Regions from separate parts of the Chryseobacterium endophyticum genome, predicted to be linked through region 3. Evidence: riboswitches for the same ligand, from Rfam matches in the RefSeq annotation. Region 3 holds a riboswitch; each other region holds the start of a gene.
What was found. Region 3 has a riboswitch for cobalamin ahead of AC0N32_RS03480 (TonB-dependent receptor plug domain-containing protein). Riboswitches for the same ligand answer to the same signal wherever they lie in the genome.
Positions count from the first base shown of each region.

Region 1 (4,251 bases), on a different contig from region 3:
CTCAGTGCGTTCAGGTAATCGCTTAGCTTTATATATGCGTGTTCTTCTATCGTGAAAGAAAAACCTGCGAGTCCTATTGAGAGTGTTTTGTTCATAGCTTTGTTTTTTAATTTTTTTGAGTAATTTGATTGACTGAATTTGTTAATTCGTTCCAGGTATTCTGAAGTTCATCTAAAAACAGCTTACCCTTTTCAGTGATCTGGTAGTATTTTCTGGGAGGCCCTCCTGTAGATTCTTCCCATCTGTACGAAAGAAACTCACCATTTTTTAATCTCGTTAAAAGAGGGTAGAGTGTTCCTTCCACGACATCCAGTTTTCCTTTTTTCAGTTCATCGATTAAGTCGGAAACATACATTTCGCGATGATTGATGAGACTTAAAATACAGAATTCCAGAATCCCTTTTCGCATTTGCGCTTTGGTATTTTCAGTATTCATCTTTAATAAGTTTTGTTAATTAGTTATATAATTTTCGAATTCCGGAACCTAGCTAGATGATCCTTCTTCGATTTTACATTACAAAGATATGTAATTAAAATGGTATTATGCAATACAAAGTAGTGAAATTATTTTATTAATTTATTTAAGTTATTGATAATCAGGTAAATTATTTTTAAGCCGGAATTTTTGTTTTATGAAAATTAAGATCTTTTTAAAATAAAATTTAAAAAAAATGTGCGATTTTTAATTTAAATTACCATGGAGATTTAGGGCAGACTCTGAATTAAAACCCCTAATTTTGTATCCGATTAAACTTATTTTACATTCTGCACATATGATACGCCTGAAATTTTTACTGCCTTTTCTGTTCATTAATATCTATATTTCGGCTCAGCATCAGTTTGAGATCAATGACGGATCATCCCATTATAATGTAAAAATAAATGTGGAGACCTGCAGTAAAGACGAATGTGAAGGAAAAGCAACCATAAACCTTTATGACAAAAAGACTGCTGCCCTGATTCAGACCCTGAAATCGGATAATCTTAATTTTTATCTGAATGAAAACCAGAAGCCGACCGTTAATATTATCCAGCTTTACAATGATCAAAGTCCATTGATTTTTGATGATTTCAATTTCGACGGAACCGAAGATCTTGCAGTGAGAAACGGGAATGAAAGTGGCTACGGAGGCCCGTCTTATGATGTGTACGTCTATAACAGTACCCGCAAAAGATTTGTCTTAAGCGAAGAATTAACCGCCCTGGCTCATGAAAACCTTGGAATGTTTAATACGGATGCTGAAAGGAAAAGATTGATTACCTATTCAAAATCAGGCTGCTGCTGGCACTTAACCACCGAATACTCCGTTTTGCCGCAAAGAGGGTTGTTTAAAGTGTATGAATTGGAAGAAGATGCGACAGGCGGTGAAAAAGTGAAGGTTACAAAACGTGAATTTGTTGATGATAAATGGGTTACCAGCATCAAAACGTATCCAATCAGTGAATATTATAAAGAAAATTAAAAAATGAAGATTCAAAAAGAAATCGATTTTATCCTGGCCGTTGATGCCCTGAAAAATGTACAGCGAAGAAACTTTAATGCCGATGATTCCAGGAGGGAAAATACCGCAGAGCATTCCTGGCAGATTATCATCCTTGCACAGATTCTGTTTCCTTACGCCAAAAACAGGGCAGATATCGATTTGCTGAGGGTGATCAGGATGCTTTCTATTCATGATCTTGTGGAAATTGAAGCCGGAGATACTTTCTTGTTTGACGAAGCGGCCATGGTCGGCAAGTTTGAAAGGGAAAAGGTTTCCGCGCAAAAGATTTTCGGAATCCTTGACGAACCCTTAAGATCCGAATTCTTCAATCTCTGGCTGGAATTTGAAGAAGAACAGACACCGGACGCCATTTTCGCCTGCGCAATCGACCGGATTATGCCTTTTATCCTGAATTCCCATACTTCAGGAAAAAGCTGGACCGAAGCGGGAGTGACCGAAAAACAAATCAGAAATATGCTGGAAAATGCGATCAGCAGAGCATCCGATGAATTGGGAGAGGCATTTCAACTGCTGCTGATTAAAAATCTGGAGACGGAGAAAGTTTTAAAATAAATTTAAATGTTATGCAAACGTCTTTTTGCTATTGAATTGATTTTTAAAGCTAAATAAAAGTAATTCACTATAAAAATCTCACAGATTGTATGCTTAAAAAAAGGTTTCGGCGGGCTTGCCCGCCGAAACCGATTAAAAGACATTTTGAAAATTGGCTCCGGCGGCCAAAGGCCGCCGGAGCACCTTATAATATTTGAATTGGTTTCTTGAATTCATCAATAGCTACAAAGGTAAAATCGCCTACAATGGCCCGCTCCCTTTCATACGAATACATCTGTTCGGTATAAATTTCTACATTTACCCTCATACTTGTGTTTCCCACGTGAACGACTTTCCCGATCAGTTCTATGATCGTTCCGGCGGGGATGGATCTTTTGAAGTCGATCTTATCGCTGCTCACGGTTACCACGCGCTTTCTTGCAAATCGTGTTGCGGCGATAAAAGCAACCTCATCCATGAGCTGCATCGCGGTTCCTCCGAAAAGGGTGTCGTAATGATTCGTTGTATTGGGGAAAACGGCTTTGAAAATTCTGGTTTCCGAGGCTTCAATTCTTTCTTCTGTAGTCATATTTCATTATAATTAAAGCGAAATGACGAGTTTAAGGACAGCAGAAAGAGCAGAGAGAAATCCCTGAGTATTCTTAGATCAATAAACTTCAAATCGCGAAAGTTTTTTATGATAAAGAAAAAGGCAGGTCTCCTGACTTGTAACATCTTTATTCCTTCCCATGGCCAGCACAGTGGATTTTTTATAAAGACTTCAGTTACTTACAGTTGCGCGACAGTTCGTGATTCTCACACGATTCCCTTTTAATCTGCAGTTAAGCAAAACCGTTTTCCTGAAAAGAATAAGGAAACGGAAAACCGTTAACCCCAATCTTTCCGGGTGCAAACATAATGATAATTGATGGATTATTCAGGATTTTTATAAATGATCTGGCTTTGAACTTTTCCCTGTTTGATGGTCCAGATGGTTGTATATTTATTTTCGCCGGAGCCATTGATCATGTATAGGAAAATATGATCGTTGTCAATGGCTGTTACGCCCACATTGCTGAAATCCATGGTGGGCTGGAACATGTTTTTAATGGCATCCCTTACAAAAACGGAGCCTCTTCCCGGCTGCTGGACCCTGATTGATTTTATTTCCGTAAGGCCTTCAGGAAGTTCCTTTCCTACGCCCCATGATTTTACTTTGTCGATTTTTACAATATTCCCGTCGGCATCTTTTTCCTGCTTTTTGAGTTTTGCATAAGAAGGGTAAACATCAATGATTACTTTTGTTCTCTGATTTCCCGGAACCTTAGGATTGGTGTCATCCGTAAAGATAAGCGATTTACCGTTTTTTGATTTGGAAGGCGTAAACTGGGGCAGCTTATCGATGAAAACCACGCGGTTTTTATTTACCATTCCTTCTTTGGTAATGCTGTCGTAGCGTACGAAAGGCTTGTCGGTGTCATCTTTTTCAGGATATTTGATCCAGATCCATTCGGTTTCACCGGGAGCCGGTTTCACATAAATAAAAACATCACCGGTTTTCATCCGGATTTTATCAATGATTTTCCGGTAGTCATCCTTATGAACCCGTACCATGGCATATCCTTCTTCAGCTTTTACCACACCGAAAGGAACTTTCTCCTGCCCTTTGGCAAAAGACATTAGTAGAAAACTGAAAACGGATAAATACAGAGTCTTGTTTACGGAAATCATCATGAATTTTTTTTGACAGTTCAAATATATTAATTTAATGCTTTTCTGAAGATACTAATGAAGCAGCAATTCTCCTAAATGTTTAATTTGTTTTCAATAAACATTAAAAACAACTAAATTTTATTGAAAACCTACTGATCATCTGTCTTTCAAAATAGTGGTTATTTTTTTTTAATGGTCTAAAAAAAGAAAGCGTTCAAAAACAGATATTCTCCTTTCTGAACACTTTCTTCCGTTATAGTTTAAAAAACATTAATCTTTTCTAAGTTTTGACTTGACATGATTATGTTTAATGATATGTCTGAGTTCCAGGATCTGAGCTCTTGTAAAGAACTTTTTCGGAACCATATTCATGACCTGCGCATTTTGGTAAATCAGGAACCAGTCTTTTTTCTCCTTGACTTTATAAACCGAATTCCACGCAAAATCCCCTTCGAAAGTCTCCCCTTGAATGAAAATTTTTTCTTTCGTGAAAGTGTAGGTA
Region 1 covers NZ_JBWGXE010000003.1:296,829-301,079, forward strand. The annotation lists gene AC0N32_RS09485 (PspC domain-containing protein) at 1-95, opposite strand, end outside; gene AC0N32_RS09490 (PadR family transcriptional regulator) at 107-436, opposite strand; gene AC0N32_RS09495 (XAC2610-related protein) at 774-1,463, shown strand; gene AC0N32_RS09500 (HD domain-containing protein) at 1,467-2,057, shown strand; gene AC0N32_RS09505 (acyl-CoA thioesterase) at 2,242-2,625, opposite strand; cobalamin riboswitch at 2,731-2,908, opposite strand; gene AC0N32_RS09510 (hypothetical protein) at 2,970-3,791, opposite strand; gene AC0N32_RS09515 (YcxB family protein) at 4,020-4,251, opposite strand, start outside.
Region 1: it holds a riboswitch for cobalamin, as region 3 does, so the genes downstream of both, AC0N32_RS09505 (acyl-CoA thioesterase) here and AC0N32_RS03480 (TonB-dependent receptor plug domain-containing protein) in region 3, are expected to answer to the same signal.

Region 2 (4,251 bases), on a different contig from region 3:
GGAACGTATGTCATCTGCATTCCCGTCAGCTTATTGGTTGATTTTGAGTAATTGTATCCTGCATTAAGGCGCAAACCGTGGTTTCCAAAATTCCTGTGATAGGTGATCTGAGAATCGAGGCCATATATTTCTACGCTGTACGTGTTGAATGCTGCCCAGTATCCGGCCGCTGTCGGAAGCCAGTTGATGTAATTTTTGACATCCATATAATAAGGGCTTACCGTCAGTCTGAAATCACCAAAGATGAATTCGTGATCCATATCGGCATTGGTTGAAGTTTCAGGAACCAGATTGACATTTCCTCCTTTTTGCCAGTAAAGATCATTAAACGAAGGAATTTTAAAATTTCTTGAAAAAGAGACCTCTACATGATACCATTTTAAAGGCTCCCACTTTCCTGAAAAAGAATATAGAAAGGGCGAGGATATATCTTGTACAAAATCTTTCTTAAAACCTGCTTCAAAACGCAGTTTGTCATTGATGAAATACCTTGCAAGGCCGGCTACAGAACCCATATTTCGGCTGATATCACCGATGCCCGATTGATAACCCAGTCCTTTGTTGATCTGAAATTCACCAATAGCATTCACGTTGAGCTTGGGTGTAATGAAATAATTAAAATCATTCCGGAAAATATAATTCTTTCCTTCCGCACCGCTTTCTTTCGGCTTGTCGATATCCCCGAAATACTGGAAATTATCTTCCATATAAGCTGCTTTTAAGCTATTCGAGACATTATTTTTTGAAATATCCCAGGCCAGGAGGCTTCTCAGCGTCTGGGCATTGTACTTTGTTTTGTTCCCGTTTTCAACAAAAACCGGATAATGCTGTGAACCGTCAAAAATCTGATTCTGCCACGAAATCGTCTGGTGAGGCGCAATTTTATAAGAGGCACCTATGTTGACAGACGAATTGTAATATCTTCCGTTTCTGTTGATGTATTCCTTTTCCGGAACTTCATAGTCATTCTGGCTGATGGAATAATTGCCCGAAATTTTTACGCTGAATTGGTGATTGCTGTAAGAAGCCTTCAGGAAATTATTAAAGGTTTCAAAAGATCCTGCTTCAGAATACAGGGAAGCATGTGCACCTTTATTAAATTCAAGATTATTGTTGAGATGAATACTTCCGCCAATGGCTGAGCTTCCATACTGTACACTTCCACCGCCGGCTTTTACCTCGAGCTCATCATATCCGAAAAGCGGGATATTATTCACATCGCCCTGTCCTAGGAACGTAGAGTTGATATTGATTCCGTTCCATACAAAAGCAGTGTGTCCTGCACCCGTTCCCCGGAAAGAAGGAGATGATACCGCGCCACGCCCATTTTCCTTAATATAAATCTGTGACTGAAACCGCAGAAGATCAGAAAGATTGGCAGAGTTTTTCTCAATGTCTTTTGGGGAGATGGTGCTGACTTTATGAAAAAGCTTGACTTTACTCATTTGGTTGTCAAAGACATACACCGTGTCAATAGCTTTCTCCTGCGCAGAAAGAAAATAGCCGTAAGCCGAAAAAATCAGTAGTAAAGATCTTTTTATATCCATTCTATTTTACTTTTCCTCCGAAAGCAATGTATTTAGTTATAATTCTGGCAGGTCTCCTGACTTTCGCTTTCTACACCTTCCCGTTTTCACAGTGGTTTGTCGTAGAAATCTTCTTGCGATCTACAGTTGCGGGGACAGTCCGGGATTTTCGCCCGATTCCCTTTTCATTCCAAATGATTGGAAACCAAAATTTTTGCAAATATAAACTTATTAAGCTGAAAACCAAAAACACACTTCAGGAATTGATTCTCGAATGATGATTGAGGTTTTCTAAATCGTCGTCATTACATTATAGAAACGTAGCATCGAAGTAAAACGGCAGAAGATCTTTAATGGCGTGAACTTTCACCATTTCCTCACTCATGCTGGAGAAATACAGATCGATGTTCTCATTCTGTTTGGTTTCGTATTCCATTAAGCTTTGCCTGCAGGCTCCGCATGGCGGGATCGGCGGATTTTTCTCATGAAATTCCCGCGGACCTCCGATCACAAAGATTTTTTTAATCTTCATTTCAGGAAAATTAGCAGCTACCCAGAATAAAGCCGTTCTTTCGGCACAAAGTCCTGAAGGAAAAGCTGCATTCTCCTGGTTGTTGCCGGAATATATTTCGCCGTTTTCCAACAGAACCGAGCATCCTACCAGGAAGTTCGAATAGGGGGCATAAGCGTCTTCACGTGCCTGCTTTGCCCGTTCCAATAATTTTCTTTCTATATCATTCAGTTCGGTGCTATTCTTAAAATATTCGTAACTGATGTGAGTTTCTTTTTTCATATATTGTGGATTAAAAAAAGGGGGATAAAATTACTTCTTTTTCACGAGGTGGGCAATAAAGGCCTGCTCTTTGCAATTCTCAGTTTTTAAAAAATAAAAATAAAATGTTATATACTCCAGTTACCTTCAGAAATGTTGAATTGAAAAACCGTTGGGTCATGTCGCCTATGTGTATGTATTCCAGTGAAAACGGCTTTCCGAATGATTTCCATTTTGTGCATTACGGAAGCCGTGCGCAGGGTGGGGCAGGATTAATTATTTTGGAAGCCACAGGAGTTGAGCCTCGCGGAAGAATCACCAATCACTGCATGGGAATCTGGAATGACGAGCAAGCTGAAAGTCTTCAGAAGATCGTAACATTTGTACATAATAATTCAGAAAGTAAAATAGGTATCCAGCTGTCACATTCCGGAAGAAAAGGCTCTACAGAAAATACCGTTCAGATTCCTCTAGAAGAAGGCTGGGAGACGATTGCGCCTAGTCCGCTTCCTTATCATCCGTCGGAAAGAATTCCTCATGTGTTAACTGTTGAAGAAATTAAAGAACAGGTTCAGAATTTTAAAAATGCAGCAAGAAGAGCTGTACAGGCCGGTTTCGATGTCATTGAAATTCATGCGGCACATGGTTATCTGATCCACCAGTTTTTATCACCGCTTTCCAACATCAGAACAGATGAGTATGGCGGGAGTTTTGAAAACAGGATCCGTTTTTTAATCGAAATCGTGGATGCTGTAAATGAGGAACTTGATCAAAATACCGCTTTATTTGTAAGAATCTCGGGAACTGAATATGCAGAAAACGGTTGGGATATCAGTGATAGTGTTGAATTGGCAAAAGTTTTAAAAAGTCACCATGTTGATCTTATTGATGTTTCCAGTGGCGGCAATATTCACGGTGTAAAAATCCCTCTCTATGACGGATACCAGGTTCCGCTTTCTTCCCAGGTGAGAAATGAAGCAGAGGTAAAAACGGGAGCTGTGGGTCTGATTAAAAAAGTTTCGCATGCTGAAGAAATTCTGCAAAAAGGAGATGCCGATCTGATTTTTATTGCAAGAGAGATTTTAAGAAACCCATACATTGCGGTCCAGGGATCATTCGAGATGGATGAAGAATGTTTTTTCCCACATCAGTATTTAAGAGCCAAAATATCTTCATAATTTTATATATTTGATCAACAAAAAACGAATAATAATATGAAAGCTGAAGATTTCATGCTTCCGTGTCCTATCAAAAAATTCTTTGGGATCGAATGCTTCGGCTGCGGTACTCAAAGAGCCATTGTAATGGTATTCGAGGGCCGCTTTGCTGAAGCTTTTCACATGTTTCCTGCCGTATATACCCTGTTGCTGTTCTTTGCAACGGTCGGCCTTAATTTCGTTGATAAAAAAAGGAACTACGGAACCCTGCTTGTTATTTTAGCAGCAATGAATGCTGTCATTATGGTCGTCTCCTATTTTTACAAACATCATTTTAGTCATTAACACAACATATAAAATATTATAAACTATGGATCAACAAAAATTACCAAACGCAACCGCAGTCCTTATTTTAGGAATTGTATCAATCATAGGTTGCTGTTGTTACGGTCTTCCTGGACTTATATCAGGAATTATTGCCCTTATTCTTGCAAAAAAGGATGGAGAACTCTACAGACAAAATCCAACGTTGTACTCTAACTACGGCCAGTTGAATGCCGGAAAAATTATGGCAATTATCGGTATTTCACTAAGTGTGCTTTATGCTATTTATGTTATTGTAATGCTATCAACTGTTGGTTGGGAAGCTATGAAAGACCCTCAATTGATGCAAGAAAGGATGAGAGACTTGCTCGGACAATAATATTTTAAAATGATATCAACAGAAAGCCTTCATCTTGCTAGATGAAGGCTTTTATTATAATCAGGTTTGTTTTATTTCACAATAAATTTCAAA
Region 2 covers NZ_JBWGXE010000003.1:212,845-217,095, forward strand. The annotation lists gene AC0N32_RS09105 (TonB-dependent receptor plug domain-containing protein) at 1-1,547, opposite strand, end outside; cobalamin riboswitch at 1,577-1,751, opposite strand; gene AC0N32_RS09110 (cytidine deaminase) at 1,837-2,319, opposite strand; gene namA (NADPH dehydrogenase NamA) at 2,424-3,476, shown strand; gene AC0N32_RS09120 (DUF2752 domain-containing protein) at 3,513-3,800, shown strand; gene AC0N32_RS09125 (CCC motif membrane protein) at 3,826-4,158, shown strand; gene AC0N32_RS09130 (endonuclease) at 4,230-4,251, opposite strand, start outside.
Region 2: it holds a riboswitch for cobalamin, as region 3 does, so the genes downstream of both, AC0N32_RS09105 (TonB-dependent receptor plug domain-containing protein) here and AC0N32_RS03480 (TonB-dependent receptor plug domain-containing protein) in region 3, are expected to answer to the same signal.

Region 3 (4,251 bases):
GGTTCTGCAGGAAAACAGGGAAAATAAAACGGAAATAATAAGGTAAAAGTTTAATTTTTTCATAAAGTAAAGCTGACAATGAGTTTAAAAGTTCTCCCCGGCATCGGATAATTTAAGACCACATCATAATACTGATTCAGGATATTATTCACCTCAAAGCTTGCTTTGAATTCGTGCTTTTTCCAATTGATTTTCTTCTGAACCGACAGATCGTGTGTGTACCACGGCTGGATATAGTTGTACTGAATATTGTTCTGCTGCCCGTCGTAACGCTCGCCGACATAGATAAAACTGTAATTGAAACTCCAGCTTTTATAATCGGACATCAGGGAAAAAGATCCGCTGTGCCATGGCGTGTACGGAATCTGGTGCCCGAAATAAGACTCTTCACGACCGGAAAAATCTCTTGCCCGCTGAAAAGTGTAGGTTAACAAAGGATGAATCTTTAGTTTACCAAAAACAAGATCTGCCTGAAGATTAACATCGGTTCCGAGAACTTCAACTTCACCCAGATTCAGCATCATCCAGCGAAACATACTTCCGTTGGGAGCGGCGATGATTTTATTTTCCACTTTGTTAAAATAGCCGTCTGCCTTTACCGAAATTCTTTGTAAAACTGAATGACCAAAACTTTGGGAATAAGTGAAGCCCAGGTTATACTGATTGGTAAATTCCGGTTGCAGGGAACTGTTGCCAATCATCGTATAATAAAGGTCATTAAATGTAGGCATCCTGAAAATCCTTTTATAGAAAGCCCTTACGGTAAAATCTCTGCCCGCAAAAGGCTGGTAGCTCAGAAAAGCGGCCGGAGTCCAGACCGTCCTGTCGGGTGATTTTGTGTTCTTTTCCACCTGTTCGGCAATGAAGGTTCCCAGGACACTTCCTAAAAACTTCAGATTTTTCCACTGGTAAGTCGTAGCGAATGCTGTAAGAGTGGTATACCGCACGGGATAGGAAAAATTATCAAGATCCGCATCGAGATTATTATACTGAAAATCCAGGCTTGCGCCGATATCCCAGTCCGGCGTTACCGAATAGAGATTGGAGCTTGAAAGGTAAAGTTCCCGCTGTACATACTGATTCTCGATTTTTATAGAGGACGCCGTATCGATGTAATGCGTGTAGTCGTAGGCAAATTTGGCTTTCAGCTGAGTTTCCAGTTTCGGAAATATTTTCTTCCTAAAGCTTCCCTGGACAAAAAAATTCTCATCGGTCTGCCTTTCCCCTCTCCCGTCAAAACGGTTATTGACAATAGCAGCAGGTATTCCCCTGTCGGAGAGGTAGCCGTAGCCACGGACATTCCAGCTTCCGTTATTCAGATTTCCATTTAAAGATGTTTCGAAACGTTTGGCCCTGATATCCGAATCATGGCGTTTGGCAATCGTATCGTTGGCAATTTCGCCGTCGGGATATTTCTTTTTGTAGCGGTATTTGTAAACGCCGTCACTCTGAATAAATTCCGAACTGAAACTTGCCGAAATATTCTGGGATATTTTCTGTTCCAGCCGGAAGGAAGGATTGAATAAATCGATAGAACTGTTTTTTAACCTTACCGTAAGATTTGTTTTACTCTGATCTTTAAAGGTTGGAATTTTGGGCTGCAGATAAATTGATCCCGAAGAACCGAAATCCTTTGCCGGCTGGAAGATCTCACTTTTCTGCCCGTTATATAAAGAAATTTCTTCCAGGTCGTCCAATGAATATCTTCCCAGATCCACCACACCGTTCTGCGCATTTCCGATCTGAATGCCATCATAGAAAACACCGACATGCTGACTTCCCATGCTTCTGATGTCGATGGTTTTCAGTCCGCCAATCCCACCATAATCCTTGATCTGTGTTCCGGAAAAATATCTTAGCGCATCGGCAACGGAATGGCTATTGAGCCTTTCCAGTGTTTCTCCTGATAAAACCTGTGCCGGAAGAACCTGTTTAAAATTTTTCTTCTTGATATGAACGGGAATGATTGAATGTTCCTTCACCGTATCCCGGACGGATTGTGAAAATACAAGATGTGCTGTCAACACCAATATGGTGCAAACAACCTTCTGAAGTCGCGATGTAAAAAATATGGTCACCATTAGCTCAACATAGGATAATGATGACGCTAACGGATATAAGAATACAGTGATAAAGTACAGCTATACACTGCACAGAATCAATGATGTCCTAAGCTTTATTCCACGAAAGCGTCAAACGATAAATCCTCCGGCAGGTCTTCTGACTTACTCCGTTTCCGAAATCCTTCCCATTAAAAAACAGTGGATATACCTTCCGGAAACTTTGGTTTGGAGCTTACAGCAGCGGGTCTGTTCCGGATTTTCACCGGATTCCCTTTTAAGCGCTTTTTACGGCTCACCAGATTGCGGCAAAGATAGAAAATAAATCATAGAATCAAAATCGAATGTAATCTCCGTGAGTATGAATCATATAATTGAAAAAAAGGTATTGCCTGAAAGCAGTTTTCTCCCGCAGACAATACCTGAAGCTTCTTATTTACATTGCTAAATCCCAAAGTTCAGGAACACACTGAAACGTGACCTCGCTTCAAGATCTTCTCCCGCAAGATGGGAGTATGCAGGAAGCATGATCTCACTCCCGAGGCTGAACTTCTTATAGGAAGCCTCGAAACCAAGTTTTCCATAGAGTGCGTTGCCAGCGGTATTGGGCATAATTTCACCAAATTGCCTGTTCCAGTCATACACTTCACCCTGCACACCCAATTTTCCCGAAACCACACCTTTTTCAGCATTCCAGAGCCTGTAAAAACCTGCCGCAGAATAATTCCATTGGTTTCCGAAACGGTAATGCTTTCTGTTTTCCGTTTTCAGCGTATAATCGGTGCTGAGCAGTACAGCCACTTTATTCTTCTGAAACTTATAATTGATGGCCAGCTGATAATCCCAGCTTCCCGTACCGAGCTGAAAACTGGGATTCACACCGGAGATTCCCTTTTCATCAAACTTTCCGACCGGAATTTTCACGCCGATCCCGCCATTAAGCTGGTGAGCAGAATCTCGTGAATCCATAAGCTGGTAAATTCCCATCACACTGGCATCCCCGATTCCCTGGATCGGAATATCTCCCTGCAGTGTTTTTTTGGTATGGAAATGATAGGGAATGCTTGCATAAACACTGATCTTTTTGGCGACAGGAATTTTACCCCAGAGCTGAATGGTATTGAAATACTGGTCCTGGGTCAGTTCATCAGTGAAAAGATTTTCTTTGGCTTTATAATGCTGGGCAAAATATTTAATTCCTATAAACTGAGGATTAAGCAGCGATTCAAAACCGGAAGAGCCGTTGCCCGCAGCACAGCCACACGCATCACAATCGTCATACAAAACAATATGACTGAAACTTTGTGGAATGTAAAGGCTGTCATTGACCGTTCTGGCCTGATGGAGATAAAAGCTCATCAGGCAAATGAATACCATTAGTTTTTTAATCATGATTACTCGGCGAATTTTGGGTTGGTAATAAAATTTTGATCGCTTAAGGTTTTCAGGAAAGCGATGATATACTGTTTCTCCTGGCTGTTCATGGGAATTCCTACGTGACCGTTCTGTTTTAAAAGAGGATCAAGGTTCGGCTGGTCCTCTACATTTCCGGAATAGAAATCCATGACGGCATCCAGGGAGTAAAACCTTCCGTCATGCATATAAGGAGCGGTATATTCCACATTTCTGAGGCTTGGAACACGGAATTTCATATTGTCATTCCAGTCTAAAGTTACCCTGTACCTTCCCCGGTCATTGAGCTGGCTGTTGTAGTACATTCCTGTATTGCGGTAACTTTCATCCGTAAACAGGTCACCCGAATGACATGCGGCACATTTGTTCTGAAACAGCGACATTCCCTGGTTCTCTTCAGCCGTGAAGGCAGCCGCTCCTTTTTTCATCCTGTCATATTTTGAATCAGCAGAGATCATGGTCGCCATAAACTGGGAAATCGCCTTCAAAACTCTGTCTCCTGTAATATTTTCATCTCCGAATGCCGCTTTAAACATTTTTTTATAATTGCTGTCAGCGTTAAGTTTTCCAACCGCTTCGGGGAGCGAACTATCCATTTCAAAATCGGTCGTGATGGGAACCAGCGATCTTTCATCGAGGTTGTGGCTTACGCCGTCCCAGGTATAATTTTTCAGGAAAGCCATGTTTTGTATTGGTGGTGCATTGCGCATTCCCAGCCGATCATCAATGCCGTGGCTTATGCTGTGGCCATGGTGCGTGAAAGCATATTCCTGGATAT
Region 3 covers NZ_JBWGXE010000001.1:730,086-734,336, reverse strand. The annotation lists gene AC0N32_RS03485 (YncE family protein) at 1-63, opposite strand, end outside; gene AC0N32_RS03480 (TonB-dependent receptor plug domain-containing protein) at 60-2,081, opposite strand; cobalamin riboswitch at 2,194-2,378, opposite strand; gene AC0N32_RS03475 (transporter) at 2,505-3,452, opposite strand; gene AC0N32_RS03470 (cytochrome-c peroxidase) at 3,455-4,251, opposite strand, start outside.